One region of the Planomonospora sp. ID91781 genome, then DNA from elsewhere that is predicted to be linked to it. Evidence: predicted binding sites of a transcription regulator. Region 1 holds the regulator's gene; each other region holds the start of a gene.
What was found. Region 1 encodes LexA, which represses DNA repair genes until DNA is damaged. Its sites were predicted from a motif close to TCGAACANNTGTTCGA; they were not measured.
Positions count from the first base shown of each region.

Region 2: a site for LexA is predicted at 2,587-2,602, ahead of recA (recombinase RecA). Genes of this name have one in related genera too.
Region 3: a site for LexA is predicted at 3,484-3,499, ahead of ruvC (crossover junction endodeoxyribonuclease RuvC). Genes of this name have one in related genera too.

Region 1 is NZ_JABTEY010000002.1:2,132,806-2,143,257, reverse strand. It holds gene HS048_RS28675 (hypothetical protein) at 1-307, opposite strand, end outside; gene leuS (leucine--tRNA ligase) at 942-3,410, shown strand; gene HS048_RS28665 (aminotransferase class I/II-fold pyridoxal phosphate-dependent enzyme) at 3,642-4,805, opposite strand; gene lexA (transcriptional repressor LexA) at 4,928-5,638, opposite strand; gene HS048_RS28655 (hypothetical protein) at 6,141-6,278, shown strand; gene nrdR (transcriptional regulator NrdR) at 6,885-7,346, shown strand; gene HS048_RS28645 (vitamin B12-dependent ribonucleotide reductase) at 7,441-10,314, shown strand; gene HS048_RS28640 (BTAD domain-containing putative transcriptional regulator) at 10,409-10,452, opposite strand, start outside.
Region 2 is NZ_JABTEY010000001.1:2,776,249-2,786,700, forward strand. It holds gene HS048_RS12605 (aspartate aminotransferase family protein) at 1-1,274, shown strand, start outside; gene HS048_RS12610 (VOC family protein) at 1,513-2,001, shown strand; gene HS048_RS12615 (DUF3046 domain-containing protein) at 2,094-2,288, shown strand; gene recA (recombinase RecA) at 2,712-3,809, shown strand; gene recX (recombination regulator RecX) at 3,875-4,609, shown strand; gene rny (ribonuclease Y) at 4,888-6,507, shown strand; gene HS048_RS12635 (hypothetical protein) at 6,576-7,283, opposite strand; gene HS048_RS12640 (ATP-binding cassette domain-containing protein) at 7,280-8,200, opposite strand; gene HS048_RS12645 (GntR family transcriptional regulator) at 8,197-8,556, opposite strand; gene HS048_RS12650 (prolyl oligopeptidase family serine peptidase) at 8,818-10,452, opposite strand, start outside.
Region 3 is NZ_JABTEY010000002.1:1,318,816-1,329,267, forward strand. It holds gene secD (protein translocase subunit SecD) at 1-400, opposite strand, end outside; gene yajC (preprotein translocase subunit YajC) at 488-856, opposite strand; gene ruvB (Holliday junction branch migration DNA helicase RuvB) at 1,210-2,229, opposite strand; gene ruvA (Holliday junction branch migration protein RuvA) at 2,246-2,866, opposite strand; gene ruvC (crossover junction endodeoxyribonuclease RuvC) at 2,863-3,450, opposite strand; gene HS048_RS25230 (cation:proton antiporter) at 3,654-4,982, opposite strand; gene HS048_RS25235 (YebC/PmpR family DNA-binding transcriptional regulator) at 5,040-5,792, opposite strand; gene pdxT (pyridoxal 5'-phosphate synthase glutaminase subunit PdxT) at 5,796-6,383, opposite strand; gene HS048_RS25245 (alkaline phosphatase) at 6,569-8,248, opposite strand; gene pdxS (pyridoxal 5'-phosphate synthase lyase subunit PdxS) at 8,391-9,305, opposite strand; gene HS048_RS25255 (DUF3048 domain-containing protein) at 9,492-10,452, opposite strand, start outside.

The DNA of each region.
Region 1 (10,452 bases):
AGGGCACGCCCCACCCGCCGTTCTCCGCGGGGGCCGGGGCGGACGGGCGCGCGACGGCGTCCTCGCGGGACGGGGCGGACTGCCGGACGCCGTCCTGAGGGGCGGAGGCGTCCGTGCCGAACATCTGCTGCCACGAGCGGTTGCCGGGGACCGGGGCCGGCCGGGCGGCGCCTCCGGGCGGCCCGTCCTGGGGGAGCGGGAGCCGGGGACCGGTGCCGGGCGGGTCGTCCGCCCGCGCCGACGGGGTCTCGGGTGCTTCCTGCCATGCCGGAGACTGCTGAGGCCGGCTGGAATGATCCGAGGCCATGGATTCCTTACCTCCCGCACGGGTGCCCGAATTATGGGTATTGGGCATGGTCTCATGCGGGGCAGGGGGATTCGCAGGAAAACGGGGGAACGCTTCCCTGAACTGGAGGCCGGTGGGATCGGTTGGAGGGTCCTGCAGAGGCAGGCCCGCCTCCATGGGATCCGGGCCCTGCCCCGGCTCTGCTGAGTGCGCCACGGTGAAAAGGGTAAACGGCCGGGACGGGCGAGGTCACAACGGATCTATCCCCATAGTGTCTCGATCACCCCGGATGCGTGGCCGTCCCCATTGTGCTGACCTGGTGGTTCCGGTGTCTTGGTTTTGCCGTGATCGGGCACGTCGTTCCCGGTCATGAAGGAGGATTGCGAACTGCGCTAGGCTTGCACTATGCGTGCCGCGGCCCTGCTGCTTACCAGGCCGCATCGGCTCTCCCGGCGCTAGGGGGCGCCCCGCAGATCTCGCCGCGCGAGGCCGTACGGCCCGCCGCGACAGGCGCAGGATCGACGGGGTGCGCTCCACGCCTCACCGATGCGGCTGCCCTTCGCGTGAGCGGAGGGTTTTTCTATTGGGGCCGGATGGGTCCAGATCATCTGCGCAGACGTACACCGAGGGAAGAAACGTGAGCGAGCGAGCCGACATGCGACGCGAAGAGCAGCACTACGACCCGCAGGCCCTGCAGGTCAAGTGGGGACGGCGGTGGGAGGAGCTGGACCCCTTCCGGGCCTCCGGCGACCCCGCCGACACCCGCGAGAAGCGCTACATGCTCGACATGTTCTCCTACCCCTCCGGTGACCTGCACATGGGCCACGCCGAGGCGTTCGGCATCGGCGACGTCGTCGCGCGCTACTGGGTCCAGAAGGGCTACAACGTCCTGCACCCCGTCGGCTGGGACTCCTTCGGCCTGCCCGCGGAGAACGCCGCGATCAAGCGCAACGCCCACCCCGCAGAGTGGACCTACGCCAACATCGAGACCCAGGCCGCCTCGTTCAAGCGCTACGGGGTCTCCTTCGACTGGTCGACCCGGCTGCACACCAGCGACGCCTCCTACTACCGGTGGACCCAGTGGCTGTTCCTGCGCTTCTTCGAGCGCGGGCTGGCCTACCGCAAGGGCGGTCTGGTCAACTGGTGCCCGAACGACCAGACGGTGCTGGCCAACGAGCAGGTCGTCGGCGGCAGGTGCGAGCGCTGCGGCGCCGAGGTGGTCCGCCGCGAGCTGACCCAGTGGTACTTCAAGATCACTGAATACGCCGACCGGCTGCTGGAGGACATGACGCAGCTGGAGGGCGGCTGGCCCGAGCGCGTGCTGAGCATGCAGCGCAACTGGATCGGCCGCTCCGAGGGCGCCGACGTCGACTTCGTGATCGAGGGCCGCGACGAGCCGGTCACCGTCTACACCACCCGTCCCGACACCCTGTACGGCGCGACCTTCTTCGTGGTCGCCCCGGACGCCCCGCTGGCCGAGGAGATCGTCTCCGACGGGCAGCGGGCGGCCTTCGAGGCCTACCGGGCCGAGGTGGCCAAGCTGTCGGACATCGACCGGCTCTCCACCGACAAGGAGAAGACCGGCGTCTTCCTGGGCCGCTACGCGATCAACCCGGTGAACGGCGAGCGCATGCCGGTCTGGGCGGCCGACTACGTGCTGTCCGACTACGGCCACGGCGCCATCATGGCCGTGCCCGCGCACGACCAGCGCGACCTGGACTTCGCCCGCGCCTTCGACCTGCCGGTCCGGGTGGTGGTCCACACGGGCATGGCCGACCCCGGGGAGACGGGGGTGGCGACCTCCGGCGACGGCGAGATGGTCAACTCCGGCCCCCTGGACGGCCTGGACAAGACCTCCGCGATCCGCAGGATCATCGAGATCCTCAGCGAGCGGGGCACGGGCAAGGCCACGGTCAACTTCCGGCTGCGCGACTGGCTGCTGTCCCGCCAGCGCTTCTGGGGCTGCCCGATCCCGATCATCCACTGCGTCGACTGCGGCGAGGTCCCCGTCCCGGACGAGCAGCTCCCGGTCACCCTGCCCGACCTGCGCGGCGAGGCCCTGGCGCCCAAGGGCGTCTCCCCGCTGGCCTCGGCCGCGGACTGGGTCGAGGTGGCCTGTCCCAAGTGCGGCGGCCCCGCCCGGCGGGACACCGACACGATGGACACCTTCGTCGACTCCTCGTGGTACTACCTGCGCTACGTGGACCCGGACTACGAGGGCGGCCCGTTCGACGTGGAGAAGGTCCGCCAGTGGGGCCCGATCGACCAGTACGTCGGCGGGGTGGAGCACGCGATCCTGCACCTGCTGTACTCCCGGTTCTTCACCAAGGTCCTGCACGACATGGGCATGGTCGACTTCACCGAGCCCTTCACCCGCCTGCTCAACCAGGGCCAGGTGATCAACCAGGGCAAGGCGATGTCCAAGTCGCTGGGCAACGGAGTGGACCTGGGCCAGCAGATCGACGCCTTCGGCGTGGACGCCGTCCGGCTGACCATGATCTTCGCCGGTCCGCCCGAGGACGACATCGACTGGGCCGACGTCTCGCCCGCCGCGTCGCAGAAGTTCCTGGCCCGCGCCTTCCGGGTGATGACCGACGCCGGCGCGGCCTCCGCCCCGGGCGCGGACTTCACCACCGGCGACCTGGAACTGCGCAGGATCGTGCACCGGACCGTCGACGAGGTCACCAAGCTGGTCGAGACCCACCGCTTCAACGTCGCGGTGGCCCGCATGATGGAGCTGACGAGCGCGGCCCGCAAGGCCATCGACTCCGGCCCCGGCGCCGCCGACCCGGCGGTCCGGGAGGCCGCCGAGGCGCTGGCCGTCATGCTGTCGCTGGTCGCCCCGTACACCGCCGAGGAGGGCTGGGAGCGCCTGGGCCACCAGGCCTCGGTCGCCCGGGCGGGCTGGCCGGTCGCCGAGGCCGGCCTGCTGGTCGAGGAGTCCGTCACCTGCGTCGTGCAGGTCGCGGGGAAGGTCCGCGACCGGCTGGAGGTCTCCCCGGAGATCTCCGAGGACGACCTGCGGGCCCTGGCCCTGGCCTCGGAGAAGGTGCAGGGCTTCCTGTCCGGTGCGCCGCGCAAGGTCATCGTCCGCGCGCCGAAACTGGTCAACATCGTCCCCTGACGGTGACCGGAGGGGCGGGTCCCCGAGGGGAGCCCGCCCCCTTCTCGCGGTGCTCGCATCGCTCCGGCGCTCACTGCCGAGGCCCCGGCGCCGCCCGCCTCGCGGATGCCCGCCCGGGGCGGCATCCGGACCGCTGTCCCGGAGCGGCCCGGTCCCACGACGTCCTTGCCCCGGCGGGCCCGGCGCAGGGGTCCCCGGCACGACCGAGGCGCGGTCAGCGGCCGGTCGGCGTCACGACCGGGACTTCACGGCCTGGGAGATCCGGTCCAGGATCTCCGAGAGGACCGGGCCCGAGGTGGCGAAGTTCAGCCGGGCGAAGCCCTCGCCGCCGGGACCGAACGGCGGCCCCTGGCTGAGCATCACCCGTGCCTCGCGCTTCAGGAACCCGGCGGGGTCCTCGCCCAGGGCCAGCTCCGTGAAGTCCAGCCACGCCAGGTAGGTGGCATCGGGAACCCGATAGCGCACGCCCTCGGGAAGCCCTCCCGCGACCAGGCTCCGGTTGCGGGCGAGCACCGCCCTGACCTCCTGGAGCCAGCCGTCCCCGTGCGTCCAGGCCGCGACGGTCGCGTCGACCCCGAACACGTGCGCCGCGCCGTACATGTGCCTGGGCTGGGCGGCCATGGCGGCGCGCAGGGCGGGCGGCCCGAAGTGCGCCACGGAGCAGCGGATGCCGCCCAGGTTGAACGCCTTGGTGGCGGAGGTCAGCGTGACGGTCCGCTCCGGCAGCAGGGTGGCGAAGGGGACGTGCGCGGACGGGGCGTGGGTCAGGTCGGCGTGGATCTCGTCGGAGACGACGAGCAGATCGTGGCGTTCGGCCAGCTCGGCGAGGACCGTCAGCTCCTCGCGGGTGAACGAGCGCCCGGTCGGGTTCTGCGGGTTGACCAGCAGCAGCACCCGGCAGCGGCCCTCGGCGAGGCGGGCGGCCAGGGCGTCGGCATCGAAGCCCCAGGAGTCGCCCGCGGGCTCCATCGGGATCGGGAGCAGCGGCCGGCCCATCTCGGCGAGCGTCTCCAGGAAGGGCGGGTAGGTCGGGACGTGCAGCGCCACCGCGTCGCCGGGCCGGGTGGCGACGTGCAGGACGACCTGGAGGGCCTGGTTGATGTCGGTGAAGGAGCGCACGTGCGCCGGGTCGGCGCGCCAGCCGTGCCGCTGCTCCATCCGCACGGCGAAGACCTCCGCCAGCGGGCCGTCTCCGAGCTGGTCGAGCCAGGCGGGGTAGCCGAGGTCGCCGTGGACCCGGCGGGCCAGGGCCTCCCGTACGGCGGGGGCGACCGGGAAGTCCATGTCCGCGACCCAGGCGGGGATCACCCCGGGCTCGGCGAGGGACCACTTCGCCCCGTCACGGGTGATCAGGCTTTCCAACGTCAGATCGTTCAGACCGGATATGTCGCTCACCGCCCCAGCCTAGGCCGGGGCGGTGAGCGACGCGGAGATCGAGGCCCGGGATGCGCGGGCCGGACGGGCCCGGCGGCCCCGGCCGTGCGGCCACACGGCCTTCACCGGGCGGAGCCTGTGACTCAGAGCTTGCGGAGGACTGCCACGACCTTGCCGAGGACGGTCGCCTCGTCGCCCGGGATCGGGTCGTAGTTGGGGTTGTGCGGGACCAGCCAGACGTGGCCGTCCTTGCGCTTGAAGGTCTTGACCGTGGCCTCGCCGTCGATCATCGCCGCGACGATGTCGCCGCTGTCGGCGACCGGCTGCTGGCGCACGACGACCCAGTCGCCGTTGGCGATGGCAGCGTCGATCATCGAGTCCCCGGCCACCTGGAGCAGGAAGAGCGTGCCCTCGCCGACGAGCTGCTTGGGCAGGGCGAAGACGTCCTCGATGCTCTCCTCGGCGAGGATGGGGCCACCGGCGGCGATCCGGCCGACCAGGGGGACGTAGGAGGCCGTCGGACGGTTGACGGGCGCCTCGTCGGTGCCCGCGTCGGGGTCCACCCAGAGCACGGGCTCGCCGGGCAGACGGACCTCAAGCGCCCGGGGGCGGTGCGGGTCGCGCCGCAGATAACCCTTGCGCTGCAACGCCGTCAGCTGGTGGGAGACACTGGAGGTGCTGGTGAGCTGCACCGCCTCGCCGATCTCGCGCATCGACGGGGGGTATCCCCGCTGCTGCACCGAATCACGGATGACCTCGAGGATCCTGCGCTGCCTGGGGGTGAGGCCGAGGGAGTCACGCCTGCGCACCGCCAGGTCACTGACGGCCGCGCCGTTCTCTTTGTGCTCGCTCATGCGATCTCCTCGCCTCCCGGTCTGTATTCCTCATGTCGCACACAGCGACCGTACCGCCGTCGAAGATCATCTTCAAACAATTGTTCGAGTCTTCCTCGAAATCGGCGACGGCGTGGTGTACAACATCGTACGGGAGTTCGATCGACACCGTGTTCGATACACCGATCTTTCTTCGACCTGTGTTCGGCCAGGCCGGGGCGATGGGAGGGCCATGGAGGCGACCACGCGGACGGGGCGGTCCCGGCGGGGGCGGGCGTCGGGGCAGACCGCGGGACGGGCGTCGGGGCAGCCCCGGCCGCAGCTGCGGCTGATCGAGGGCGGCAGGGCGCATCTCCGGGCGGCGGACGGCGGCCGGTCGCGCTCGCGGGCGGCGGGTGAGGGGCGACCTGGGAGTGCGGGTGAAGGCCGTCCGCGGCCGACCTCGACGGGCGGGGGGCGACCGCGGCCGGCCTCGGGCGGCCGGGCGCGCCGGAGGCCCGGATCCGGACCGGAGGCGGCGGCGGTGGCGCGCAGAGGGGTCCGCCGCCCCGCCGCGAGGCCTCTCCGGCTCACCCGCCGGGGCAGGGGCGCGGCCGTGGCCGCGCTGCTCCTGGCCGCACTCGTCGTCCTCTGGGCGATCGCGCACCTCGTCCCCGTCTAGATCCCTGTCCAGCCGACCGCGGACCTCATCCCTGCTCGGAGGGGACGGAGGCCGCGGGGCTCCCGCGGGTCCGTGCAGGGGAGGCGGGGCTTCCCGGGTCCGCGCAGCGGAGATCCGGTGGTGGACCGCACCCGCTCCGCGACCTGGTGCGGGTCAGGTGTCCGGCCGCGCCCGTCCGCGGGCCCGCGCGGCGGAGATCCGGTGGTGGACCGCACCCGCTCCGTGACCTGGTACGGGAGCACGCCGGGCCGTGTCCCGCCCGTGGCGCCGTGCGCCGGATCCGTGCCGGGCCGTGCCCGGCCGGTCGCTGCGCGTGCGGGACTCCGGTGTGCCCGGGCGGGCGGCCCGGAGGGCGGGGCGGCGGCGACACGCCCGGGTGGCACCCCTGATCAGCGCCTTCACTCGGGACACTCCGATCAACTTGCGTTCATCGTCGCGCACTTCTACGGTTGCACCACAACATCTTGTGGCACCACCCGCCCCGTTTCACCATAAGTTGTGTTTCTGTTACCGCACTTCACCTTCGCGGGTGAACGGGTGCGGGCATTCCGCATGGCATGACACGGGGCGTGTGGGGCAGGTGAGCCGGTCAGGGAGGCGACGCACGTGCACTGTCCGTTCTGCCGTCATCCTGACACGCGGGTCATCGACAGCCGCTCCACGGAGGACGGCGGGGCCATCCGCCGCAGGCGCACGTGCCCGCAGTGCGGGCGCAGGTTCACCACGCAGGAGACGGTCCTGCTGATGGTGAGCAAGCGCAGCGGGGTGACGGAGCCGTTCTTCCGGGAGAAGGTGATCGCCGGGGTCCGGCGGGCGTGCCAGGGACGGCCCGTCAGCGAGGACTCCCTGGCGCAGCTGGGCCAGCGGGTCGAGGAGAGCATCCGGGCGACCGGATCCGCCGAGATCCCCGCCCACGAGGTCGGGCTGGCGATCCTGGGTCCGCTCCGCGAGCTGGACGAGGTCGCCTACCTCCGCTTCGCCTCCGTCTACCGGGGGTTCGAGACGCTGGCCGACTTCGAGGCCGAGATCAGGCAGCTGCGGGCGGACCGCTCCGCCCCGCAGGACTGAAGAATTCGATCCCCGGGCGCCGGGGGACATGAGGCGGCGCATCGATGTGGTCCGACTCGCGGGCTCCGTTCGGAGTCCCGGAAGGGGGAAAGTCATGACGGAGACGGTCAGCGGCACGGCGGCGCGCGGGGGTAAGCGCCCGCGCAAGGGGCTGAAGATGAAGCGCATCTTCACCACGCCCGGCGTGCACCCGTACGACGAGGTGGCCTGGGAGCGCCGCGACGTCGTCATGACCAACTGGCGCGACGGCTCGGTCAACTTCGAGCAGCGCGGCGTGGAGTTCCCCGCCTCCTGGTCGGTCAACGCGGCCAACATCGTCACCACCAAGTACTTCCGGGGCGCCGTCGGCACCCCGCAGCGCGAGTGGAGCCTCAAGCAGCTCGTCGACCGCGTGGTGGGGGTCTACACCAGGACCGGCGTCGAGGAGGGCTACTTCGCCACCGACGAGGACGCCGAGATCTTCGACCACGAGCTCAAGCACGCCCTGGTCAACCAGGTCTTCAGCTTCAACTCGCCGGTCTGGTTCAACGTCGGCACCGCCTCGCCGCAGCAGGTCAGCGCCTGCTTCATCCTGGCCGTGGACGACCAGATGGAGTCCATCCTCGACTGGTACAAGGAAGAGGGCGTGATCTTCAAGGGCGGTTCGGGCTCCGGCGTGAACCTCTCCCGGATCCGCTCCTCCAAGGAGCTGCTCTCCAGCGGCGGCACGGCCAGCGGCCCGGTCTCCTTCATGCGCGGCGCGGACGCCTCCGCCGGCACCATCAAGTCCGGCGGCGCCACCCGCCGGGCGGCCAAGATGGTCGTCCTCGACGTCGACCACCCCGACATCGAGGAGTTCATCGAGACCAAGGCGCGCGAGGAGGACAAGATCCGCGCGCTGCGCGACGCCGGCTACGACATGGACCTGGGCGGCAAGGACATCGTCTCCGTCCAGTACCAGAACGCCAACAACTCCGTGCGCGTCTCCGACGAGTTCATGCGCGCGGTGGAGAAGGGCGAGCGGTTCGGCCTGCGCGCCCGCCTCAGCGGAGAGGTCATCGAGGAGGTCGACGCCCGCGACCTGTTCCGCAAGATGGCGACCGCCGCCTGGGAGTGCGCCGACCCCGGCGTGCAGTACGACGACACGATCAACGACTGGCACACCTGCCCGGAGACGGGCCGCATCACCGCCTCGAACCCGTGCTCGGAGTACGTCCACCTGGACAACTCCTCCTGCAACCTGGCCAGCATCAACCTGCTGAAGTTCCTCCAGGACGACGGCTCCTTCGACATCCAGAACTTCGTGAAGATCACCGAGTTGATCATCACCGCGATGGACGTCTCGATCTGCTTCGCCGACTTCCCGACCGAGAAGATCGGCGAGACCACGCGCGCCTACCGCCAGCTCGGCATCGGCTACGCCAACCTGGGCGCGCTGCTCATGGCCACCGGCCACGCCTACGACTCCGACGGCGGCCGCGCCGTCGCCGCCGCCATCACCTCCCTGATGACCGGCGCCTCCTACCGCCGCAGCGCCGAGCTGGCCGCGGTCGTGGGACCGTACGACGGCTACGCCCGCAACGCCGACGCGCACAAGCGCGTCATGCGCAAGCACTCGGCGGCCAACGACGAGCTGCGCACGCTGGACGCCGTGGACGGCGCCATCCACGCCGAGGCCACCCGGCAGTGGACCGAGTGCCTCAAGCTCGGCGAGCGCAACGGTTACCGCAACGCTCAGGCCTCCCTGCTGGCGCCCACCGGCACCATCGGCCTGATGATGGACTGCGACACCACCGGCATCGAGCCGGACCTGGCGCTGGTCAAGTTCAAGAAGCTCGTCGGCGGCGGCTCCATGCAGATCGTCAACCAGACGATCCCGCGGGCGCTGGACAAGCTCGGCTACCCCGGCGAGCAGATCGAGGCGATCGTCGAGTTCATCGCCGAGCACGGTCACGTCGTCGACGCGCCGGGCCTGCGGCCCGAGCACTACGAGGTGTTCGACTGCGCCATGGGCGAGCGGGCCATCGCCCCGATGGGCCACGTCCGGATGATGGCCGCCACCCAGCCGTTCCTGTCCGGGGCGATCAGCAAGACCGTCAACCTGCCCGAGTCCGCGACCGTCGAGGACATCGAGCAGGTCTACCTCGAGGGCTGGAAGCTCGGCCTGAAGGCCCTGGCCGTCTACCGCGACAACTGCAAGGTCGGCCAGCCGCTCTCCGCCTCGGGCAAGAAGGCCGAGGAGAAGGCGGACAAGGCGGAGGGTCCCGCCGAGCCGCAGGTCAAGGTGGTGGAGATCAGCCGCCCGACCCGCCGCCGGATGCCCAACCAGCGTCCCAGCACCACGACCCGTTTCACCGTGGCCGGGGCCAAGGGCTACATGACCGCCTCGTGCTACCCCGACGACGGCCTCGGCGAGGTCTTCCTGAAGATGTCCAAGCAGGGCTCGACCCTCGCGGGCGTCATGGACGCCTTCTCCGTGGCCATCTCGATCGGCCTGCAGTACGGCGTGCCGCTGGAGACCTACGTCAGCAAGTTCGTCAACATGCGGTTCGACCCGGCCGGCATGACCGACGACCCGGACATCCGGATGGCCTCCTCGGTGGTGGACTACATCTTCCGCCGGCTGGCCCTGGACCACCTGCCCTACGAGGAGCGCGCCGCCCTCGGCGTCTTCTCCGCCGCCGAGCGGGCCGCCCAGCAGCGCGGTGAGGACCCGGCCGCCGTCCACTCCGAGCAGGTCATCGCCGAGCTGGCCACCTCGGCCCCGATCGAGCAGCCCCAGCAGCGTGCCGAGGCCGCTCCCGAGACCGCGGCCGGAGCGGCCTCCCCGACCGCGGCCCGGCAGGAGCCCGGCCGGGGCGGTTCCCTGGAGTCCCACCAGGGCCGCACCGCCGACGCGCCGCTCTGCATGACCTGCGGCACGAAGATGCGTCCCGCCGGCAGCTGCTATGTCTGCGAGGGCTGCGGCTCCACCAGCGGCTGCAGCTGACTCCCCGCACGGGGCGGACGCGGTGTCCGCCCCGTGCGAGCCGGTGACCGGTGGAGGAACGAGGGGACGGCGAGCCGATCGCCGCCCCCCTCGTTCACGATGCGCCGTGCGCCGGGGGCCCGGAGGCGGCCGGGGCCG
Region 2 (10,452 bases), on a different contig from region 1:
TCGATCCCGTCCCCCTCGACCATCCCGGGATCAAGGACAAGCTCGACGCGGCGCTGGACGGGATCATCACCGCCGCGGGCACCGACCCCGAGAAGGTCCTGGACGTCTACGCCACGCAGCTGGCCCCGGCGGTCATCTCCGCCGACAGCCCGCGCTTCCTGTCCTTCATCCCGGCCGCGCCGACCAAGGCCGCGCTCCTGTTCGACATGGTCGTCTCCTGTGCCTCGCTGCAGGGCATCTCCTGGCTGGAGGCCTCCGGCGCGATCGCCGCGGAGAACCAGGTCCTGCGCCTGCTCGCGGACCGGGCCGGGATGCCCGCCGGAGCGGGCGGCTGCTTCGTCTCCGGCGGCTCGGCGGGCAACCTCTCCGCCCTCGTCGTGGCCCGCGACACCGCCCGGCGCACCCGTCCCGGAGGACGCCTGCGCGTCGCCGTCAGCGACCAGGCGCACTCCTCGATCTCCAACACCCTGCGCATCATCGACGTGGACGCCCTCGTCGTCCCCTCCCTCGACCACCGCCTGACCGGCGACGCCCTGCGCGCCGTTCTGGCCGCCGATCCCGACCCGTCGGACGTGATGGCCGTGGTCGCCACCTCCGGCACCACCAACGCCGGGATCATCGACGACCTCGCCGGGGTCGCCGAGGTCGCCCGCGAGCGCGGCCTCTGGTTCCACGTGGACGGCGCGTACGGCGGCGCGGGCCTGTTCGCCCCCTCCGTCCGCCACCGCTACGCCGGGATCGAGCACGCCGACTCCTTCGTCGTGGACCCGCACAAGTGGCTGTTCGCGCCCTTCGACTGCGCGGCGCTGCTCTACCGCGAGCCCCGCCTGGCCCGCGCCGTGCACACCCAGGACGCCTCCTACCTCGACGTCCTGCACACCGGGGGCGACGAGTGGAACCCGACCGACTACGCCTACCACCTGACGCGCCGCGCCCGGGGCCTGCCGCTCTGGTTCTCCCTGGCCGTCAACGGCACGGACGCCTACACCGAGGCCGTCGAGAAGGGCCTGTCCCTGGCCCGCGAGACCGCGCGGCTGGTCGGCGGGACCCCGTACCTGGAGCTGATCCGCGAACCGGAGCTGTCGGCGGTGCTGTTCCGCCGGACCGGGTGGACCGCGCGGGACTACCACGAGTGGTCCGAGCGGCTGCTGGCCGGGCAGATCGGCTTCGTCACCCCGACCGGCTGGGAGGGCGAGACCGTCGCCCGGTTCGCGTTCCTGCACCCGGGAACGTCCATGGAGATCGTGCAGGAGATCGTCGCCACCATGGAGTGACGGAATGACGGCCTGCGGCGCGACGGCCTGCGGCGCGACGGGCGGACGGGCGCGGGGCCGGACGGGCGGCGGCCCGCGCGGTGTGACGGCCGGGATCCGCCGGGACGGGACGGCCCGGAGTGACGGGCGGGAGTGACGGTGGCATGACGGTCCGGAAAGGTTGAGTCACTCCCGGCACGGAGAGATAGCTCAGACACGGCACGCGGGCAACCGGCACACGGAGATGATGGGTCAGGCGATGAGCATCGACTATCCGGCCATCGAGACGGCGCGCGAGCGGATCAGGGCCGAGCACCTGCGGGCGCACCGCCCGCCCAGCAGCGCCCGGGGGCTGCACCACTTCGCCCTGATCTGCTCCGACGTCGAGCGGACGATCGCCTTCTACCAGGACCTGCTGGAGTTCCCCCTCACCGAGATATTCGAGAACCGCGACTACCGGGGTTCCAACCACTTCTTCTTCGACGTCGGCAACGGCAACCTGCTGGCCTTCTTCGACTTCCCCGGCCTGGACCTCGCCCCCTACGCCGAGGTCCTCGGCGGCCTCCACCACATCGCGATCTCGGTCGACCCGTCGACCTGGGAGCGGCTGCGGGGCAGGCTGGAGGCCGCGGGCGTGCCGCACCAGATAGAGAGCGGCGCCTCGATCTACTTCCGCGACCCCGACGGGACGCGCCTGGAGCTGCTCGCCGACCCCCTCGGCGAGATGTACGGCTCCCACGTCATCTGAGGGCGCATCGTCCGAGGGATCCGAGAGCGGATCATCTGAGGGCGGATCCCGTCGCAGCCCGGTCACGTCCCCCGGGGACCCATACTGGAGGGATGCGCCTGTCGGATTTCTGGAACCGGATGAAGCTGCACTTCGGCGATCCCTACGCCGAGTCGTGGGCCCGCGACTACGTCATCGCGGAGCTGGGCGGCCGGACGGTGACCCAGGCGCTGGCCGACGGCATCGCGGCCAAGGAGGTCTGGCACGCGGTCTGCGGAGTGGTGAGCGTCGACTCCCGGCTGCGGTAGGGCGACGGCACGTCCCCGTCCGCACCCGCGGCACGGGATCACCGCCTCCGAGCATGCGGCCGACCGGGCCCCGCCCGGGAGGCTCCGCGGCCAGGGACCCGAGGCGGGCCGGGCGCCGCCGGCTGAACGCATCCGTCAGGCGGAGCACCTTCCGGCCCGGTTCCCCTCCAGGATTCCCCCAGGTCGGCCGGGTCGCAACAGGTCTGACGGGATGCCCGGGAACGTCACCGGGGGGAGCGGACGGCCGCGCGGCGGGGGATCGCGACCCGGTGGCACGGGTGACGCGGTTGATCCTCGATCGAACAGCCGTTCGGCTATATTGGACGGGTCAGCCCTAGTGGCGTGCTCTCCGGAAAATGTCGGTGGCACCCCGTAGCTTTCTGGCAACACCGATCCGACCCACAACCCTCCAGGGGGCTCCCAGTGGCAGCTAACGACCGCGAGAAGGCGCTCGAGACCGCGCTCGCTCAGATCGAGCGGCAGTTCGGCAAGGGCTCCGTCATGCGTCTCGGCGACGAGACCCGCGCACCCATCGAAGTGATCCCGACCGGGTCCATCTCCCTCGACGTCGCCCTCGGCATCGGCGGGCTCCCGCGCGGTCGCATCGTCGAGATCTACGGCCCGGAGTCCTCCGGTAAGACCACCGTCGCGCTGCACGCGGTGGCCAACGCCCAGCGCGCGGGCGGCATCGCCGCGTTCATCGACGCCGAGCACGCCCTCGACCCGGAATACGCCAAGAAGCTGGGCGTCGACACCGACGCGCTGCTCGTCTCCCAGCCCGACACCGGTGAGCAGGCGCTGGAGATCGCCGACATGCTGATCCGTTCGGGCGCCGTCGACCTGCTGGTCATCGACTCGGTCGCGGCCCTGGTGCCGAAGGCCGAGATCGAGGGCGAGATGGGCGACAGCCACGTCGGCCTCCAGGCCCGCCTGATGTCGCAGGCCCTGCGCAAGGTCGCCGGCGCGCTCAACAGCACCGGCACCACCGCGATCTTCATCAACCAGCTCCGCGAGAAGATCGGCGTCATGTTCGGCTCGCCCGAGACCACGACCGGTGGAAAGGCGCTGAAGTTCTACGCCTCGGTCCGTCTCGACATCCGCCGCATCGAGACGCTGAAGGACGGCACCGAGGCGGTCGGCAACCGCACCCGGGTGAAGGTCGTCAAGAACAAGATGGCCCCGCCCTTCCGGGTGGCCGACTTCGACATCCTGTACGGCGTCGGCATCTCCCGTGAGGGCGGCCTGATCGACATGGGCGTCGAGCACGGCTTCGTCCGCAAGTCCGGCGCCTGGTACACCTACGAGGGCGACCAGCTCGGTCAGGGCAAGGAGAACGCCCGCAACTTCCTGCGCAACCACCCCGACACGGCGAACGAGATCGAGAAGAAGATCAAGGAGAAGCTCGGCGTCGGCCCGCGGGTGGACGCCCCCGCCACCCCGCCGCCCGCCGCCCCCGCGGCTCCCGCCGCCTCCGGCCGGGGCTCCAAGGCGGCCGCCGCGGCCAAGCCCGGTGACGCCTGATCCGGGCCGAGGGATGGTCAAGGACCCCGGTCTGAAGACCGGGGCCGCCACACTGGAGGCGATCGGTGACGGGACCTGACCCCGGTCCGGCCGGTGAGACCGGACCGGGGGACTGGGGAGCCTGGCCTGACCGGCCCGAGCCCGGTCCCGCCCGGACGGGCCGGCGCGGCGGCCGGAGGCGGCGCGGCGTGCCGGAGGGCGGCGGGGGGAGCGGGGTCCGGGACGAAGGCGGAGGGTTCCTCCCCGACGGCCCCGCCGAGGGCTCTCCGGCGGGTCAGGGGCCTCCGGCGGATCCGCAGGCGGTGGCGCGGGCGATCTGCCTGCGCCTGCTGACCATGGCGCCGCGCACCCGGGCGCAGCTCGCGGAGGCCCTGCGCAAACGCGAGGTCCCCGAGGACGCGGCCGAGGCCGTGCTGGAGAGGTTCTCCGAGGTCGGCCTCATCGACGACGAGGCGTTCGCGGCGGCGTGGGTGAGCTCGCGCCACACCGGGCGGGGGCTGGCCCGGCGCGCGCTGGCCTCGGAGCTCCGGCACCGCGGGGTGGACGAGGACACCGTCAAGGAGGCGGTCGAGCAGCTCGACCCCGAGCAGGAGGCCGAGACCGCCCGCCGTCTCGTGGCGCGCAAGCTTCGCGCCACCCGGGGGCTGGAGCCCGCCGTCCGGACGCGGCGGCTGGCGGGCATGCTCGCCCGCAAGGGATACGGCCCCGGTCTGGCCTTCCGCGTCATCCGGGAGGTGCTGGAGAGCGAGGAGGCGGATGATCCGGTCGTTCCCGACGATCCGGATCTTCCGTTCGCGTGAGGAGAACACGCGGGCCAGCGGGTCTTTGCTTGCCCGTTACCTCTTCGACGCTTAATCTCGACTCCAGTGAGGAGTTACTCCGCGCAGTGCGGATTGTCATAACGGTGAACTACGGACGTGTGAGCTTGACGGCACGGGCGGGCGAGGTGTCGGCGAGAGGAGCCGGCGCGGTGCCGGTCCTGGGTTGATACCTGTCCTGGTGGCTGTACCGCTGGGCTCTCCGTGCCGTGCGTGTGACCCCTCGTGTGCTTGGCTGAAGCGAGGAGGGCGGGGCGCGCATGGAGCCAGTTGTGGTCGTCATGTTGGCGGGGACGCTTGTGGTTCTTGCCGGGGCGACGATAACCCTGCTGGTCCTGCTGCTCCGCCGTACCGGGGCCGGGTTCGGCAGAGCGGCGGGGCCCTCTCCCGAGCAGCTCGAGGAGGTCCACGCCGAGCTGGAGGAGGTCCGGCGCGAGGCGGAGGAGCTCCGCAGCCGGGCCGAGCGGGAGGCCGGGGAGATTCTCCGCCGCTCCGAGGCGGCGGAGGAGAGCGCCTCCCAGATGCGCAGGGAGGTCGAGGCCGAGACCAAGGTGCTCAAGTTCGAGCTCAAGGAGCTCCGCGCCGACCTGGAGCGCAGGGAGAACCGCCTGGCGGAGCGGGAGCAGCGGCTCGACGAGGAGGCCAGACGCCAGGCCGAGCGGGCCCGCAAGCTCGCCGAGACGGAGACCGAGCTGGCCGACCGCCGGGCGGAGCTCGACAGGGTCGCCGAGGAGCGCAGGGCGGTCCTGGAGCGGGTGGCCGGGCTGACCGGCGCGCAGGCGAAGGCCGAGCTGGTCATGGAGATCGAGAACCAGGCCAAGCGCGAGGCCGCGCTGATCGTCCGGGAGATCGAGAGCGAGGCGCGCCGGGAGGGCGAGAAGCGCGCCACCAAGATCGTCACCCTGGCGGTGCAGCGGGTGGCCACCGAGCAGACCGCCGAGTCCGTGGTGAGCGTGCTGCACCTGCCCGGCGACGAGATGAAGGGCCGCATCATCGGCCGCGAGGGCCGCAACATCCGCGCCTTCGAGTCGACCACCGGCGTCAATCTGATCATCGACGACACGCCCGAGGCGGTGCTGCTGTCCTGCTTCGACCCGGTGCGGCGGGAGACGGCCCGGCTCACGCTGGAGAAGCTCGTGCTGGACGGGCGCATCCACCCCCAGCGCATCGAGGACGCCTACGAGCGCAGCCGGGCGGAGGTGCAGGAGCTGTGCGTGCGCGCGGGCGAGGACGCCCTGGTGGAGCTCGGCATCACCGACATGCACCCCGAGCTGGTCACCCTGCTCGGCCAGCTGCGCTACCGCACCTCCTACGGGCAGAACGTCCTCGGCCATCTCGTCGAGTCCGCCCACATCGCCGGGATCATGGCCGCCGAGCTCAAGCTGGACCAGATGCTGCTCAAGCGCTGCACGGTGCTGCACGACATCGGCAAGGCACTCACCCACGAGGTCGAGGGCAGCCACGCGCTGATCGGCGCGGAGATCGCCCGCCGGTACGGCGAGCACGAGGACGTCGTCCACGCCATCGAGGCGCACCACAACGAGGTCGAGGTCCGCACGGTCGAGGCGGTCCTGACGCAGGCCGCCGACGCGATCAGCGGCGGCCGTCCGGGCGCGCGGCGCGAGTCGCTGGAGGCCTACGTCAAGCGACTGGAGCGGCTGGAGGAGATCGCCCAGTCCTACGAGGGCGTGGAGAAGGTCTTCGCCATGCAGGCGGGCCGGGAGATCCGGGTCATGGTCAAGCCGGACGCGGTGGACGACATCCAGGCGTCGGTCATCGCCCGGGACGTGGCCAAGCAGATCGAGGAGGAGCTGACCTACCCGGGGCAGATCCGCATCACCGTGGTCCGTGAGTCCCGGGCGACCGAGTTCGCCCGCTGACGTCCCGCGCCACCGGGTCCGCCCGTCGGAGAAGCACCGTGGGGGAGGGGCGGTCGGGCCCCTCCCCGCTAGCGGTTGCGCAGCGGCACGTCGCGGATGATCGCCCAGGTCGCCGCGAGGCCGAACACGAAGACGCCCAGGCCCACGCCGAGTGCCAGGCCCGTCGACTGGGGCAGGTCCGCGGAGAGGCCGGAGAGGCGGTCCCCGATGAAGGGCAGCCGCAGCTCCTTGCCGATCGCTCCTTCGACGAGGATCCACAGGCCGATGCCGACCGGGATCAGCAGCAGCCCGCCGCCCTGCCAGCGGTAGAAGCCGGCCGCGATGAAGGCGCCGGCCACGATCCAGGCGACGAACTCGACCAGGTACTCGGCGAAGACGAGCGGCGCCTGGGTCGGCTCGGTGAACAGGTGGACCCGGTCGATCACCTGAGGTCGGCCGGCCAGGCCGTAGAGCAGGGTCTCCAGCAGGTAGCCGACCGTGATCAGGGCGGACAGGAACGGGGCGAACAGGGCGATGGTGACGGCGGCCTGCGCACCGAACTGGCGGCGCGTCTGCCCGTGCGCGAGGTAGAGCGGCAGGTACTCCCTGATCAGGGCCACCCCGACGAACAGGGCGTACCACCGGGGCAGCTGGACGGCGGCCTCCCACGCGCTCCGGTTGAGCGTGCCGAAGACGTCGACGCCGACCGCGATCACGGCGACGACCGCGACGTAGGCGGCGAACAGCAGCAGGGCGAAGTAGGAGTGGGCGGCGAGGAGCCGGGTGGGGAATCTCATCGGGTCTCTCCGGTGCGGAGCTCTGCGGCGGGGGGTGCTTCGGCTCTGGAGGTTCCGGGGCCTCCGGTCAGGTGGATGAACAGGTCCTGCATGTCGATCGGGCCGAGTTCGAGCCCGGCCGCGGCGGCCTCCCCGCGCCGGACGTCGTCGAGGTCGCCGTAGAGCATCGCCGACTTCGTCGGCCCGAGCTGCCTGGCGCCGAGCACGGTCAGCCCGGCGGTGAAGGCGTCGACCTGCGCGGTGGGCCCGGTCACGGCCGTTCCCCTGGAGAGCAGGGCCTGGCTCTCCTCGTGCACGACCAGCCGGCCCCTGTCGATGATCACGACTTCCTCGAAGAGCGAGCTCACCTCCTCGATGAGGTGGGTGGAGAGGACGATCGTGCGGGGGTGGGCGATGTAGTCGGCGAGCAGCGCGTCGTAGAACGCCTGCCGGGAGGGGGCGTCCATGCCCAGGTAGGACTCGTCGAACATGGTCAGCGGCGCCCGGCCGGCCAGGCCGATCACCACGCCCACCGCCGAGCGCTGCCCTTTGGACATCTCCTTGACGTTCTTCTTCGGGTCGATCCCGAACAGGTCCAGCAGCGAGCGGGCGTAATCGCCGTCCCAGTCCGGGCGGAGCCACTCGGCGAAGAAGATCGCGTCTTCGGCGCTGCCGATGTCGACGGTCTCGCCGGTGTCCCGGATCAGGCTGATCCGGCCGGTGACGGACCCGTTCTCGAACACCGGCCGCCCGTCGATCCGCACGTCGCCCGCCGTCTGCCTGCGGAAGCCGGCCAGCACCGAGAGCAGGCTCGTCTTGCCCGAGCCGTTGCGACCGAGCAGCCCGTAGATCTTCCCGGGTTCCAGGCTGAGCGTCAGCCCGTCCAGCGCCGTGACGTCGCCGTAGCGCAGCACCAGGTCCTCGACGTCGATCCTCATCGCTCCTCCAGCTGCTTGATGCGCTCGATCACGTCGCCGAGCGGGATCCCGACGGTCTTGGCCTGGGCGACCATCGGGTCGACCACGTCGGTGAAGAAGTTCTCCCTGCGCTCGGCCCTGAGCGCGTCCCGGGCGTCCGGGCTGACGAACATGCCGATACCTCGTTTCTTGTAGAGGACGCCTTCCTCGACCAGTTGCTGGAACGCCTTGGCCGCCGTGGCCGGGTTGATCCGGTAGAAGGCGGCGTACTGGTTGGTGGACATGACCTGCTCATCGCCCTTGAGCGCCTCGCTCAGCACGTCCGCCTTGATGCGATCGGCTATCTGCCGATAGATCGGGCTCCGGTCATCGAACATGGCACCTGCTTCTATGGTTCGTTACTCCACTAATGAACCATAGAAGCTGTGCGGGCACGGGTCAACCGCCCCGGGCGCCGGGGCGGCGTGCGGAGGGGCCGTCCCGGCGTGATCGCCGCAGGACCGTTCGGGCGGAAGGGCTGGGGGCGGCTCAGGTGGGAAGGCTTCGCGGCCGTCCGGATGGAGAAGATCGGGGCGGGACCGGAGCGGGGATCGGGTGGAGGCTGGAAGGGGCCGGGGGAGTCAAGGAGGCGAGGGCCGTCAGGTGAAGAAGATCTGCTGGTAGAAGGCCAGCTCGGCGGCGAGCGCCGCACTGCGGGTCTCGGCGCGGCGGAAGCCGTGGGACTCGCCCTCGAAGGTGAGGTACGTGCAGGGCACCCCGCGTTCGGCGAGGGCGTCGGCGAACGCCTCCGACTGGGCCGGCGGAACCACGGGATCGGACAGGCCCTGCAGCAGCAGCATGGGGCAGGTCACCCCGGCGACCTGCCCCAGGGGCTCGCGGGAGCCGTACAGGGCGGGGTCGGAGGGGCCGACCAGCCACTCGATGTAGCGGGACTCGAAGTCGTGGGTGGTCTCGGCGAACGGGCCGAGGGCGCTCACCCCGTAGTAGGAGACGCCCCCGGCGAAGGCGCCGGAGCGCGCGCAGGCCGCCATGACGGTCCAGCCGCCCGCGCTGCCGCCCCGGATCGCGATGCGCGCCGGATCCGCCAGGCCCTCCTCGGCCAGCCACTCGGCCGCCGCGATCGCGTCCTCCACGTCGACCACCCCCCACTGGCCGCGCAGCCGCTCGCGGTAGGCGCGGCCGTACCCGGTGGAGCCGCCGTAGTTGAGGTCCAGAACGCCGATGCCGCGGCTGGTGAAGAACGCCTTCTTCAGGTCGAGCGCCGTCGGGCTGTAACCCGTGGGGCCGCCGTGGACGAACACGACGTACGGCGGCGGGCCGTCGCCGCGGGCCTCCGGATTGGACGGCGGGTAGACGTGGGCGTGCACCCGGCGGCCGAACCGCCCCTCGATCTCCACGGTGCGCGGGACGGGCAGGTAGGCGATGTCGGGCAGTTCGTCGACGTCGCGCCGGAGCCCCTCCACCCGACCGGTCACGGTGTCCACCCGGACGACCGACTGGGGGATCGCCGGGCCGTACCCGATCCCGGCGAGCGTGCGCCCGTCGGCGGCCAGGGCGGGCAGCCAGCCGTCGTAGGGCACGTCGAGGTCGGTCAGCGTGCCGTCGGCCGGGTCGAGGAGGCCCAGCCGCAGCTCCCCCTGCCCGTGCAGGACCGCGAGCCGCCCGTCGTCCAGCACGGCGTACGGCGAGCCGCCGAGCTGCCACAGCGGTCCGGCGAACTCCTCCTCGGCGGGGTGGATCGCCTGCGGGGATGTGCCGAATATCCCGACCTGGTAGAGATTCCACCAGCCCGACCAGTCGGAGACCAGGTAGAGGTGCCGGTCGTCGCGCCACTGCGGGGCGAGCACGGACTCGGTGACACCGCCCTTGACGGTCCAGGAGGCGCCGTCGGCCAGTCGGGTGATCCGCAGCTCGGTGCCGTTCCACGGCATGAGCGGGTGGTTCCAGCAGATGTAGGCCAGGTGCTCGCCGTCGGGGGACAGCACGGGGGAGGCGTAGAAGTCGCTCCCGGAGACCCGCTCGCGGGGCTCGGCGCCGCCGTGCAGCGGGACGGAGACGATCGACCGGCTGACCTTGCCGTCACCGTCGCCGTCGTCGCCGCCGTCGTGCCGTTCCTGGACGCACCACACCTGCCCGTCGCGGACGGTCAGGTCGGCGTAGCGCAGCCCCGCCTCCCGTTCCGGCTCCGGCGTGATCGGCCGCGGCTCGGCGCCGGGGGTCAGGAGGTAGAGGCGCTGGTCGGCCAGGTTGGCGAAGACGACGCTCCGGCCCGC
Region 3 (10,452 bases), 810 kb from region 1:
ACGGGGCCGGGGTCGGCGTCGGCGCCTGGGTGGACATCTCACCCGGGGGCTGGGGCGACCCGGCCGCGATCGCCAGCACCTGGCGGAACCTCAGCTCGGCGGTCGTGCCGACCAGCTTGACGACCTCCTCCTGGCCTGCGCCCGGAACGGAGATGACGATGTTGTCGCCGGCGCTGGCCACCTCGGCGTCGGAGATGCCGCTGCCGTTCACCCGGTCGCGGATGATGTTCACGGCCAGATTCAGGCTCTCCTCGGAGGGAGCGCCGCCGTTCGGCGTGATGGGCGACAGCGTCACTGTCGTGCCGCCGGCGAGGTCGAGGCCGTATTCGGGGGTGTACGCCCTGTTGAGGAACATCACCCCGCCCATGGCGAGAATGATCGCCAGAAGCAGCAGGAGCATGCGTCCCGGTCTGCTCTGGCCGCTGGTCGGTCGGGCCACTGGTCGTCAGTTCTTTCGGCTATAGGGGATGTTGGCGGTGAGCTCTGCTCAGGACTTCTTGGGGGTCGAGTCCTGGTTGTCACCCTGCTGCTCGGCGGTCTCCACCACGTCGCCGTCGTCGACCGCGACGTCGTCCTTGACGCCCTCGGCGTCGTCCACCGGGGTCAGCACACGTCCGATGGCGGCCTTGACCCAGCGGGTCTCGACGCCGGGCGCGATCTCCAGGATCACGTCGTCCGCGTCGATGCCCACGACGGTCGCGAACAGACCGGTCGTGGTCATGACCCGCGTCCCCGGCGTCAGGGAGTTCTGCATCTGGACCTGCTCCTGCTGCCGCTTGCGCTGCGGGCGGATGAGCAGGAAGTAGAACACCACGACCATCAGAGCGATCATGATGAGGCTTGAGTAGTCGCCCATGGGGCCGCTCCTCCACTTGAGAATGACCGGCCTGGCGCCGGACGTCCGTATACGGCCACGCCGCTCAGCACGTCAGCCTACACAGCCAGCCAAGCCACGGAGTTTAGGCGAGCTGTTAGAAGCGCGGCAACGAGGTCACGATCCGGTACACGGGGAAGTTCCCGTTTCGAGACCCTTGTCATCGATCCGTGATCAACTCCGTACGGCTCCATCACCGGGAGCGGACGACCTCGCCACTGGAGAACAACGCCGCGGCTCCGCCTGCTCTTCCGCGGGCTCCGCATCCGGCGCGGCCGGGAGCGGCCGCGCCGCGTCCCGCGCGGACGGCACGGCCCGCCCGCGCGGCAGGCGGCTCAGGCTCCGAACGCGTCCGGCGGCGGGATCAGCCCCAGGTGGTGCCAGGCCGCGGCCGTCGCCACCCGGCCGCGGGGGGTGCGGGCCAGCAGGCCCTGCCGTACCAGGAACGGCTCGGCGACCACCTCGACCGTCTCCGGCTCCTCCCCCACCGCGACCGCCAGGGTGGACAGCCCGACCGGGCCCCCGCCGAACCTGCGCAGCAGCACGTCCAGCACCGCCCGGTCCAGCCGGTCGAGTCCTTCGGCGTCGACCTCGTAGAGGTTCAGCGCGGCCGCGGCGACCTCCCGGGTGATCACTCCTTCGGCGCGGACCTCGGCGAAGTCGCGCACCCGGCGCAGCAGCCGGTTGGCGATGCGGGGCGTGCCCCGCGAACGCCCCGCGATCTCGCGCGCCGCGTCCTCCGGCAGCTCCAGTCCGAGCAGCCGCGACGAGCGGTGCAGCACCTGCTCCAGCTCTGCGGCCTCGTAGAAGTCCATGTGCGCGACGAAGCCGAACCGGTCGCGCAGCGGCGCGGGCAGCAGCCCGGCCCGGGTGGTGGCCCCGACCAGGGTGAAGGGCGCGATCTCCAGCGGGATCGCGGTGGCGCCCGGCCCCTTGCCCACCACGATGTCGACCCGGAAGTCCTCCATCGCGAGGTAGAGCATCTCCTCCGCCGGGCGGGCCATCCGGTGGATCTCGTCGATGAACAGGACCTCGCCCTCCGACAGCGTCGAGAGGATCGCCGCCAGGTCGCCCGCCCGCTCCAGCGCCGGTCCGGAGGTGATGCGGAGCGGCACCCCCAGCTCGGTCGCGATGATCATCGAGAGGGTCGTCTTGCCGAGCCCCGGCGAGCCGCTCATCAGCACGTGGTCGGGCGCCCGCCCGCGGCGCAGCGCACTGTGCAGCACCAGCGAGAGCTGCTCGCGCACCCGCGCCTGGCCGATGAACTCGTCCAGCCGCTTGGGCCGCAGCGCGGCCTCGATCAGCCGCTCGTCGCCCTCGGCCTCCGGCGACACCAGATCCCGGTCGGAACTCACGTCGGACCACCCTCGCTCATCGCACACTCAGGGCGCGCAGCGCCGCCTTCAGCAACGCCGCGACCTGGGGGACGCGGCCCGCGGCCACGTCGGCGTCGGCCTGCGGGCTCACCACGGCGACCGCCTCGTCGGCGTCCTTGGCGGAGTATCCCAGCCCGATCAGCCCCGAGTGGACCTGGTCGCGCCAGGCCGGCGCGGCGGCGTGGCCGTTGAGGGCGGCGCTGACGGCCTCCTCCGGGGTGCCCAGCTTGTCCTTGAGGTCGACGATGATCCGCTGGGCGCCCTTGGGGCCCACGCCCGGCACCCGGGTCAGCGCCTTGACGTCGGCCGCGGCCACGGCCACCCTGAGCGCGTTGGGCGTGTGCACCGCCAGCATGGCCAGCGCCACCTTGGGGCCGACGCCGCTCGCGGCCTGCAGCATCTCGAAGACGCCGCGCTCGTCGTCGTCGGCGAAGCCGAACAGCGTGAGGGAGTCCTCGCGGACCACCAGCGAGGTGGCCAGGGCGGCCTCCTCCCCCACCCGCAGCGTCGCGAGCGTGCCCGGGGTGCAGTGCACCAGCACGCCCACGCCGCCGACCTCGACCACGGCCCTGTCATGCGCGAGCGAGGCCACCCGGCCCCGCACCGAGGCGATCACTTCGCGGTTCCTCTCGAGTGTCCGGCGCGGCCCCGGCCGCGGAAATAGGCCGCCGCGGTCGTGCCGGGGCCGGTCTGCGTCCTGGCCAGCGCCTCGGCCAGGCGGCTCTGCGCGCCGCCCCGCCAGACGTGGCAGATGGCGAGGGCGAGGGCGTCGGCGGCGTCGGCGGGCTTGGGCATCGCGTCGAGCCGCAGCAGCCTGGTCACCATGGTGCCGACCTGCTGCTTGCCGGCCGTGCCGCTGCCGGTGATGGCGGCCTTGACCTCCGACGGGGTGTGCAGCGCCACGGGGATGCCCCGCCGCGAGGCGCACAGGATCGCGACGGCCGAGGCCTGCGCCGTGCCCATCACGGTCCGGAGGTTGTGCTGGGCGAAGACCCGCTCCACGGCCACGGCGTCCGGCTCCAGCTCGTCGAGCCACTGCTCGATGCCGGCCTCGACGGCCACCAGGCGGGCGCCGATCTCCTCGTCGGCCGCCGTGCGCACGACCCCGACCTTCACCAGGTTCAGCGGCGCGCCGGGACGCCCCTCCACGGCCCCGAGCCCGCACCGGGTCAGTCCCGGATCGACCCCCATCACCCGCAGCTCGGGCAGACGCACCGACACTCCTCCCACCCGCCGAACACCTGTTCGGTGCCCGACTCTACCGCCTGGCCGCGCCCCGCGCACGGAGCCCGTGGTAAGGGCCCCGCCCCATCGGGGATCCGCGGGCCGGGACCGGCCGCCGCCCCGTTCCCGGGCCGGTCACCACTCCGTTACCGGTCTGCGGGGACCCGGCGCAGGACCGCTCACAGGTGCTGGGCCGCGGCCTCCTTCTCGTCGCCCTCGGCCGCCCTCTCCCGCAGCCGGTCCAGCCGGGCCATCACCGGCGTCGCCGTGACGCCGTGCAGCACCAGCGAGACCAGCACGGTGAAGGCCACCACCGCCCACAGCTCCTCTGCGGGCACGCCGAAGTCGGCGTGCCCGAGCGCGTAGGCGAGGTAGTACAGCGAGCCGATGCCCCGGATGCCGAAGAAAGCGATCACGCCGCCCTCGCGCGGCCCCGCCCGGCCCCGCAGCCCGGCCAGCCAGCCGGTCAGCGGCCGGACCACCAGCAGCAGCGCCAGCCCGGCCACCGCCCCCTGCCAGGTGAGCGCGGACAGGCCCCCGGTCGCGACGAACCCGCCGAGCAGCAGGATCAGCCAGGCGGTGAGCAGCCGCTCGACCTGCTCGATGAACCCGTGCAGGACGCCGTTGTAACCGTGGGTGCGCTCGGCGGCCCTGATCGTGCAGGCGGTCACGAACACCGCGATGAAGCCGTACCCGCCCGCCAGTTCGGTGACGCCGTACGCCAGGAACGTCGCGGCCAGCGCGACGAAGCCGTCCCGGTGCTCGGCCAGCCGCAGGTCCGACACCTTGGCGCGGAAGAACAGGCGGCCGAGCAGCGTGCCGGCCGCCAGACCGCCCGCCGCGCCCACCGCGCCCTTGTAGAGCACGTCGACCAGGACCCACTCGCCGGCCCACCCGGCGCCTCCCCCGGCGAGGGCCAGGGAGATCGCGGCGTAGACGAACGGGAAGGCCAGCCCGTCGTTGAGGCCGGCCTCGGAGGTGAGGGTGAAGCGCACCTCGTCGTCGGCCTTCTCCGAGTCGACCGGCTCGCCGACCTGCACGTCGGAGGCGAGCACCGGGTCGGTCGGCGAGAGCACCGCGCCGAGCAGGAGGGCCGCGGCCCACGGCCAGTCCAGCAGCCCGTGCAGGACCAGCGCGACCGCCGCCACGCTCAGCGGCATCGTCCAGGCCAGCAGCCGCCAGGTGGACCCCCACCTGCGCCACCCGAAGGGCCGGTTGATCGCCAGCCCCGCGCCCATCAGCGAGATGATCACGCAGGTCTCGGTGGTGTGCTCGACGAAGGCCCGGTGCGCCACCGGATCGGGGTCGGGCAGGTCGAGCGGGAGGAGGTAGAGGAGCACCCCGCCCACCAGGCACGCCAGCGGCAGCGAGAAGGGACGCCGCCGGAGCACGCGCGGAAGCACGGCCGCCAGCAGGGCGCCGACGCCCGCCAGTGCGAAGACCAGATCCGAGTTCACCATGGTCCAGCCGGAGTACCCGTACAGCCGGGGGCAAACCTCGCAGAACACAGGAAGAGCGTCGGAAACGGAGAGCGCCCCTCCGGAGAGCGGAGGGGCGCCGGGCGGTCAGGCCTCGAGTTTCTCCATGACCTCGTCGGAGACGTCGAAGTTGGCCCACACGTTCTGCACGTCGTCGCTGTCCTCGAGCGCGTCGATCAGCCGGAAGACCTTGCGCGCGCCCTCCTCGTCCAGCGCGACGTTCATCGTCGGCATGAAGCTCGACTCCGCCGAGTCGTAGTCGATCCCGGCGTCCTGCAGGGCCTTGCGCACCGGGACGAGGTCACCGGCCTCGGAGACGACCTCGTAGCTGTCGCCCAGGTCGTTGACCTCCTCGGCGCCCGCGTCGAGGACCGCCGTCAGCACGTCGTCCTCCGACAGCCCGCCCTTGGGGACGATCACGACGCCCTTGCGGTTGAACATGTAGGACACCGAGCCGGGGTCGGCCAGGGAGCCGCCGTTGCGGGTCAGCGCGACCCTGACCTCGGAGGCGGCGCGGTTGCGGTTGTCGGTGAGGCACTCGATCAGCACCGCGACGCCGCCGGGGGCGTAGCCCTCGTACATGATGGTCTGCCAGTCGGCGCCGCCCGCCTCCAGGCCGCCGCCGCGCTTGCGCGCGCGCTCGATGTTGTCGATCGGGACGGAGCTCTTGCGCGCCTTGGTGATGGCGTCGTACAGCGTCGGGTTGCCGTCCGGGTCGGGACCACCGGTCCGGGCGGCGACCTCGATGTTCTTGATGAGCTTGGCGAACAGCTTGCCCCGCTTGGAGTCAAGCGCGGCCTTCTTGTGCTTCGTCGTCGCCCATTTGGAGTGGCCGGACATCGCCTAGAACTCCCTCACCATTTCAGCAAAGTACGAATGCACGCCGGCGTCCCCGGTCAGCTCCGGATGGAAGGACGTGGCGAGCAGCGGCCCCTGGCGGACCGCGACGATCCTATCCCCAGGTTCGGCCCGGGCCAGCACCTCCACCGAGGAACCGACGGATTCGACCCAGGGCGCGCGGATGAACACCGCGCGCAGCGGGCCGCGGCCGGCGAAGTCGAGGTCGGCCTCGAAGGAGTCGACCTGGCGGCCGAAGGCGTTGCGGCGGACGGTCATGTCGATGCCGCCGAAGGTCTGCTGGCCTGCGGCGCCGTCCTCGATCCGGTCGGCCAGCATGATCATCCCGGCGCAGGACCCGTAGACGGGCATGCCGCCCGCGATGCGCGCCCGGACGGGCTCGAGCATGTCGAACGTGACCGCGAGCTTCCACATGGTCGTGGACTCTCCCCCGGGGACGACCAGCGCGTCGACGGTCTCCAGCTCACCGGGGCGCCGTACGGTCACCGCCTTCGCACCCGCCTCCTCCAGCGCGTGCACGTGCTCGCGCACGTCTCCTTGGAGGGCGAGCACACCGATCGTGGGCACAGGCATCCTTTCGTCCGGCTCGTCTGGTTCGCTCTACGAGCGTAACCGCTGCCGTCCGATGTGCCGTCCGATGCGCCGTCCGATGTGCCGCGTGATGCGCCCGCCCGCACGGGCGCGCCCGTGCGATGCGCCGCCGGGCCCGCCCGGCCGGGTCCGGCGGCGCGGTTCCCGGTGCGGGGGCCGGGCGGGCGTCAGGGGCGCAGGGTCTCCCGGTCCACGGTCTCCCGGATCAGATCGGTCTCCGGCGTCCTGGCCGCCGAGGGGTCGAGCGGGCGCAGGTAGGTCCGCCGGAGCCCCGGGATACCGTCCTCGATCACGAACGTCGCCCTGGTGTGCACCGCCGCGCCCGCCCGGGTGACGCGGGGCACGACCTTGAAGTCCGCGGTGAGCGACTCCCGCTCGATCCGGGTGAGCACGTAGCCGCGCTGGTCGTTGTGGAACCTCAGATGGGGGTTGATCGACAGGAACGGGTGGGCGGCCGGGTCGGCGTCCCGGCCGTCGCCACCCGAGCTGATCGAGGAGACGGCCAGCTCGGAGCCGACCGTGCGGGCCGCCGGGTCGTCGTAGTCGAGTTTGAGGTCGCTCGCCCAGTGGGCGTGCACGTCCCCGGTGAGCACGACCGGGTTGCGCACCCCGGCGTCCACCCACCCTTGGGTGATCCGCCGCCGGGAGGCCACGTAGCCGTCCCAGGCGTCCTGGTTGGTGATCTTCGCGGGTCCGGCGTCGCTGTCGCGCTGGGCGAAGAAGACCTGCTGGCCGATGACGTCCCACCGCGCCCGCGACCGGCGGAAGCCCTCCAGCAGCCAGCGCTCCTGCTCGTCCCCGGTGATCGAGCGGGCCGGGTCGGCGGCCTCCGGGCAGTCGCGGTAGCCGTCGCCGCACCCCTGGTCGCTGCGGTACTGCCGGGTGTCGAGCAGGTGGAAGACGGCCAGCCGCCCCCAGCGGATCCGCCGGTAGAGCTGCATGTCGACGCCGCGCGGGACCGACCGGCGGCGCAGCGGCATGTTCTCGTAGTAGGCCCGGAAGGCGGCCTCCCGGCGGGCGGGGAAGCCCGGTTGCGGGACCTCCGGTTTCTCCGGCACCTCGCCGGCCCAGTTGTTGTCCAGCTCGTGGTCGTCCCAGACGACCAGCCAGGGCGCCGCGGCGTGCGCCGCCTGCAGGTCGGGGTCGGTCTTGTACTGGGCGTGCCGCTGCCGGTAGCCCGCCAGGGTCTCGGTCTCCGGCCCCTCGTGGTGGCGGACGTTGCCGCCCGGGGCGGTGTAGGTGTCGCGCCGGTACTCGTACAGGTAGTCACCCAGGTGCAGGACGAGGTCGGGGCGGTCCTCGGCCAGGCGCCGGTAGGCGGTGAAGTGGCCGTGCTCGTACTGCGCGCAGGAGGCGAAGGCCATCGCCAGGCCCGGGCCGTACGACAGCGGGTGCGGGGCGGTCCTGGCCCGGCCCGTCGGCGAGAGGTGGGAGCCGGTCCTGAAGCGGTACCAGTAGTCGCGGCCCGGGGCCAGCCGGTCGAGTTCGACGTGCACGCTGTGGCCCAGTTCGGGGCGCGCCGTGGCCACCCCGTGCCGCAGGAGCCGGCGGCCCGCCTCGTCGCCGTAGACCTGCCAGTGCACGGTGAAGGGCCGGGCGGGCATGCCGCCCGCGCCGTCCTCGGCCAGCGGCCGCGGCGCCAGCCGCGTCCAGATCACGAAGCCCCCGGAGTCGGGGTCCCCCGAGGCCACCCCGAGGGTGAAGGGGTCGGAGCGCAGCTCCCTCGAGCCCGCGGACGCCCCGGCGGGGCCCGGCCCCGGACCGGCGTGCGCGGCGGCTCGCAGGCCGGCCGAGGCGCCGGCGGCGAGGCCCGTGACGAGGAAGGATCGTCGGCTCAACTGGGACATGGGGGGATCCTGCCGGGACGGGCGGGCGCGGGCCCGGGCCGCCTCGCGGAGGACCACGGCAAAAGGGGGAACTCCTCAGATCACGAAAAAGGCGGCACCCTTCACGGATGCCGCCCTTGACGGAGCCTTTTGCCGGAACGGACTACCAGCCGCGCTCGGCCAGGCGGTGCGGGACCGGGATGTCGTCGACGTTGATGCCGACCATGGCCTCGCCCAGGCCGCGGGAGACCTTGGCGACGACGTCCGGGTCGTCGTGGAACGTGGTGGCCTTGACGATGGCGGCGGCGCGCTGGGCCGGGTTGCCGGACTTGAAGATGCCCGAGCCGACGAACACGCCCTCGGCGCCGAGCTGCATCATCATCGCGGCGTCGGCGGGGGTGGCGATGCCGCCCGCGGTGAACAGCACGACGGGCAGCTTGCCGGTCCTGGCGACCTCGGCCACCAGTTCGTAAGGAGCCTGCAGCTCCTTGGCCGCGACGTAGAGCTCGTCCTCGGGCAGGGAGGAGAGCCGCCTGAGCTCGCCGCGGATCGTGCGCATGTGGGTGACGGCGTTGGAGACGTCGCCGGTGCCGGCCTCGCCCTTGGAGCGGATCATGGCCGCGCCCTCGGTGATGCGGCGCAGCGCCTCGCCGAGGTTGGTCGCGCCGCAGACGAAGGGCACGGTGAACTGCCACTTGTCGATGTGGTTGGCGTAGTCGGCGGGGGTGAGCACCTCGGACTCGTCGATGTAGTCGACGCCCAGCGACTGCAGGACCTGGGCCTCGACGAAGTGGCCGATGCGGGCCTTGGCCATGACGGGGATCGAGACGGCCTCGATGATGCCGTCGATCATGTCGGGGTCGCTCATCCGGGAGACGCCGCCCTGCGCGCGGATGTCGGCGGGGACGCGCTCCAGCGCCATGACGGCGACGGCGCCCGCGTCCTCGGCGATCTTGGCCTGCTCGGCGTTGACGACGTCCATGATGACGCCGCCCTTGAGCATCTCGGCCATGCCGCGCTTCACCCGGGCGGTTCCGGTGATGGCGGTCTCGGTGACTTCGGGCGTGCTGCTGGACACGGTCTCTACCTCACGACGACTGGGGTTGCTGCGGACACGGGCCGCCCGCGGGCGGCCACCACACGCTTCATCGTAGGCGCTGGCCCGCGTGTTCTCCCACACCACCCTGTCGCACTCCGGCGCCCGGCTTGGACACCCTGTACGGCTCGCCCCGCCGACGGGCGCGGACGGGCGCCGCCGGGCGCGTCAGGGGGTGACCGGCCTGGGCGCGGCGAGGACGATCCAGACCTGGCCGGGGGCGAAGTTCATCGGCTCGCCGCTCTCGGTGGTGAAGACCGTGCCGTCCTCCTCCTTCGCCCGGCTCCACCGCGCCTTGAACGCCTTGCCGTCGCGCAGGACGACCGCCCTGCCCTTGCCGGTGGTGTGGACCAGGGGGGTGTAGCTCTGGTTCTTGTCGTGGAACTGCGAGCGCTCGGTCCTGGTGTACTGCACGACGATCGTGGGGGCGCCGAGCTGGCCGCCCTCGGCCGCCATGTCCTTCTCGCCGTCCTGCCAGATCAGCCACTTGCCGGCCTTCTCCGACCAGCCGAAGGTGAACCGGGCGGCGGGGTATCTCACGCTGTAGGTCTTGCGGGGCGTCCCGCCCTCGGCCGGGGCGTCGCCGAAGGTGAGGCCGATGTCGGAGGCCCTGCTCGCCTTGGGCGCCGCGGCCAGCAGCTTCCTGGTGTCGGCGAACAGGTTGTAGGGGGCGTAGCGGCCGGGCTGGCGGAAGTAGGCCCCCGGGGCGCGGCTGTCGGAGACGTCGAACAGCGAGGCCTCGGCGATGAACGGGAGCATCTTGGTCTGCGCGCCGGAATAGGCGAAGGCGGGCCTGCCGAACTGCGGGGCGAGGTGCAGGTCGGAGATCCGGGCGCTGCGCACGGGGCCGATCTTGGCGGGGATCTTCGAGGAGAAGACCGCGATCAGCCGGGTCAGCCCGGCCTCGACCTGGGTGACGTAGACGATGTCGGCGCTCTTGAGGCCGAGCTGGGGCTTGCCCGCCGAGGTGTTCTCGATCTTCGCGGTGAGGACCGGCCTGCGGGCCGCGCCGGGCAGCCCGGTGAAGGGGTGGGTCGGCTCCGGGGTCGGGGTCGGGGTCGGAGAGGCGACGGCCGCCTGGGGGTTCCTGCCCGGAGCGGGCTCGTCGGACGAGCAGGCCGCGGCCGGC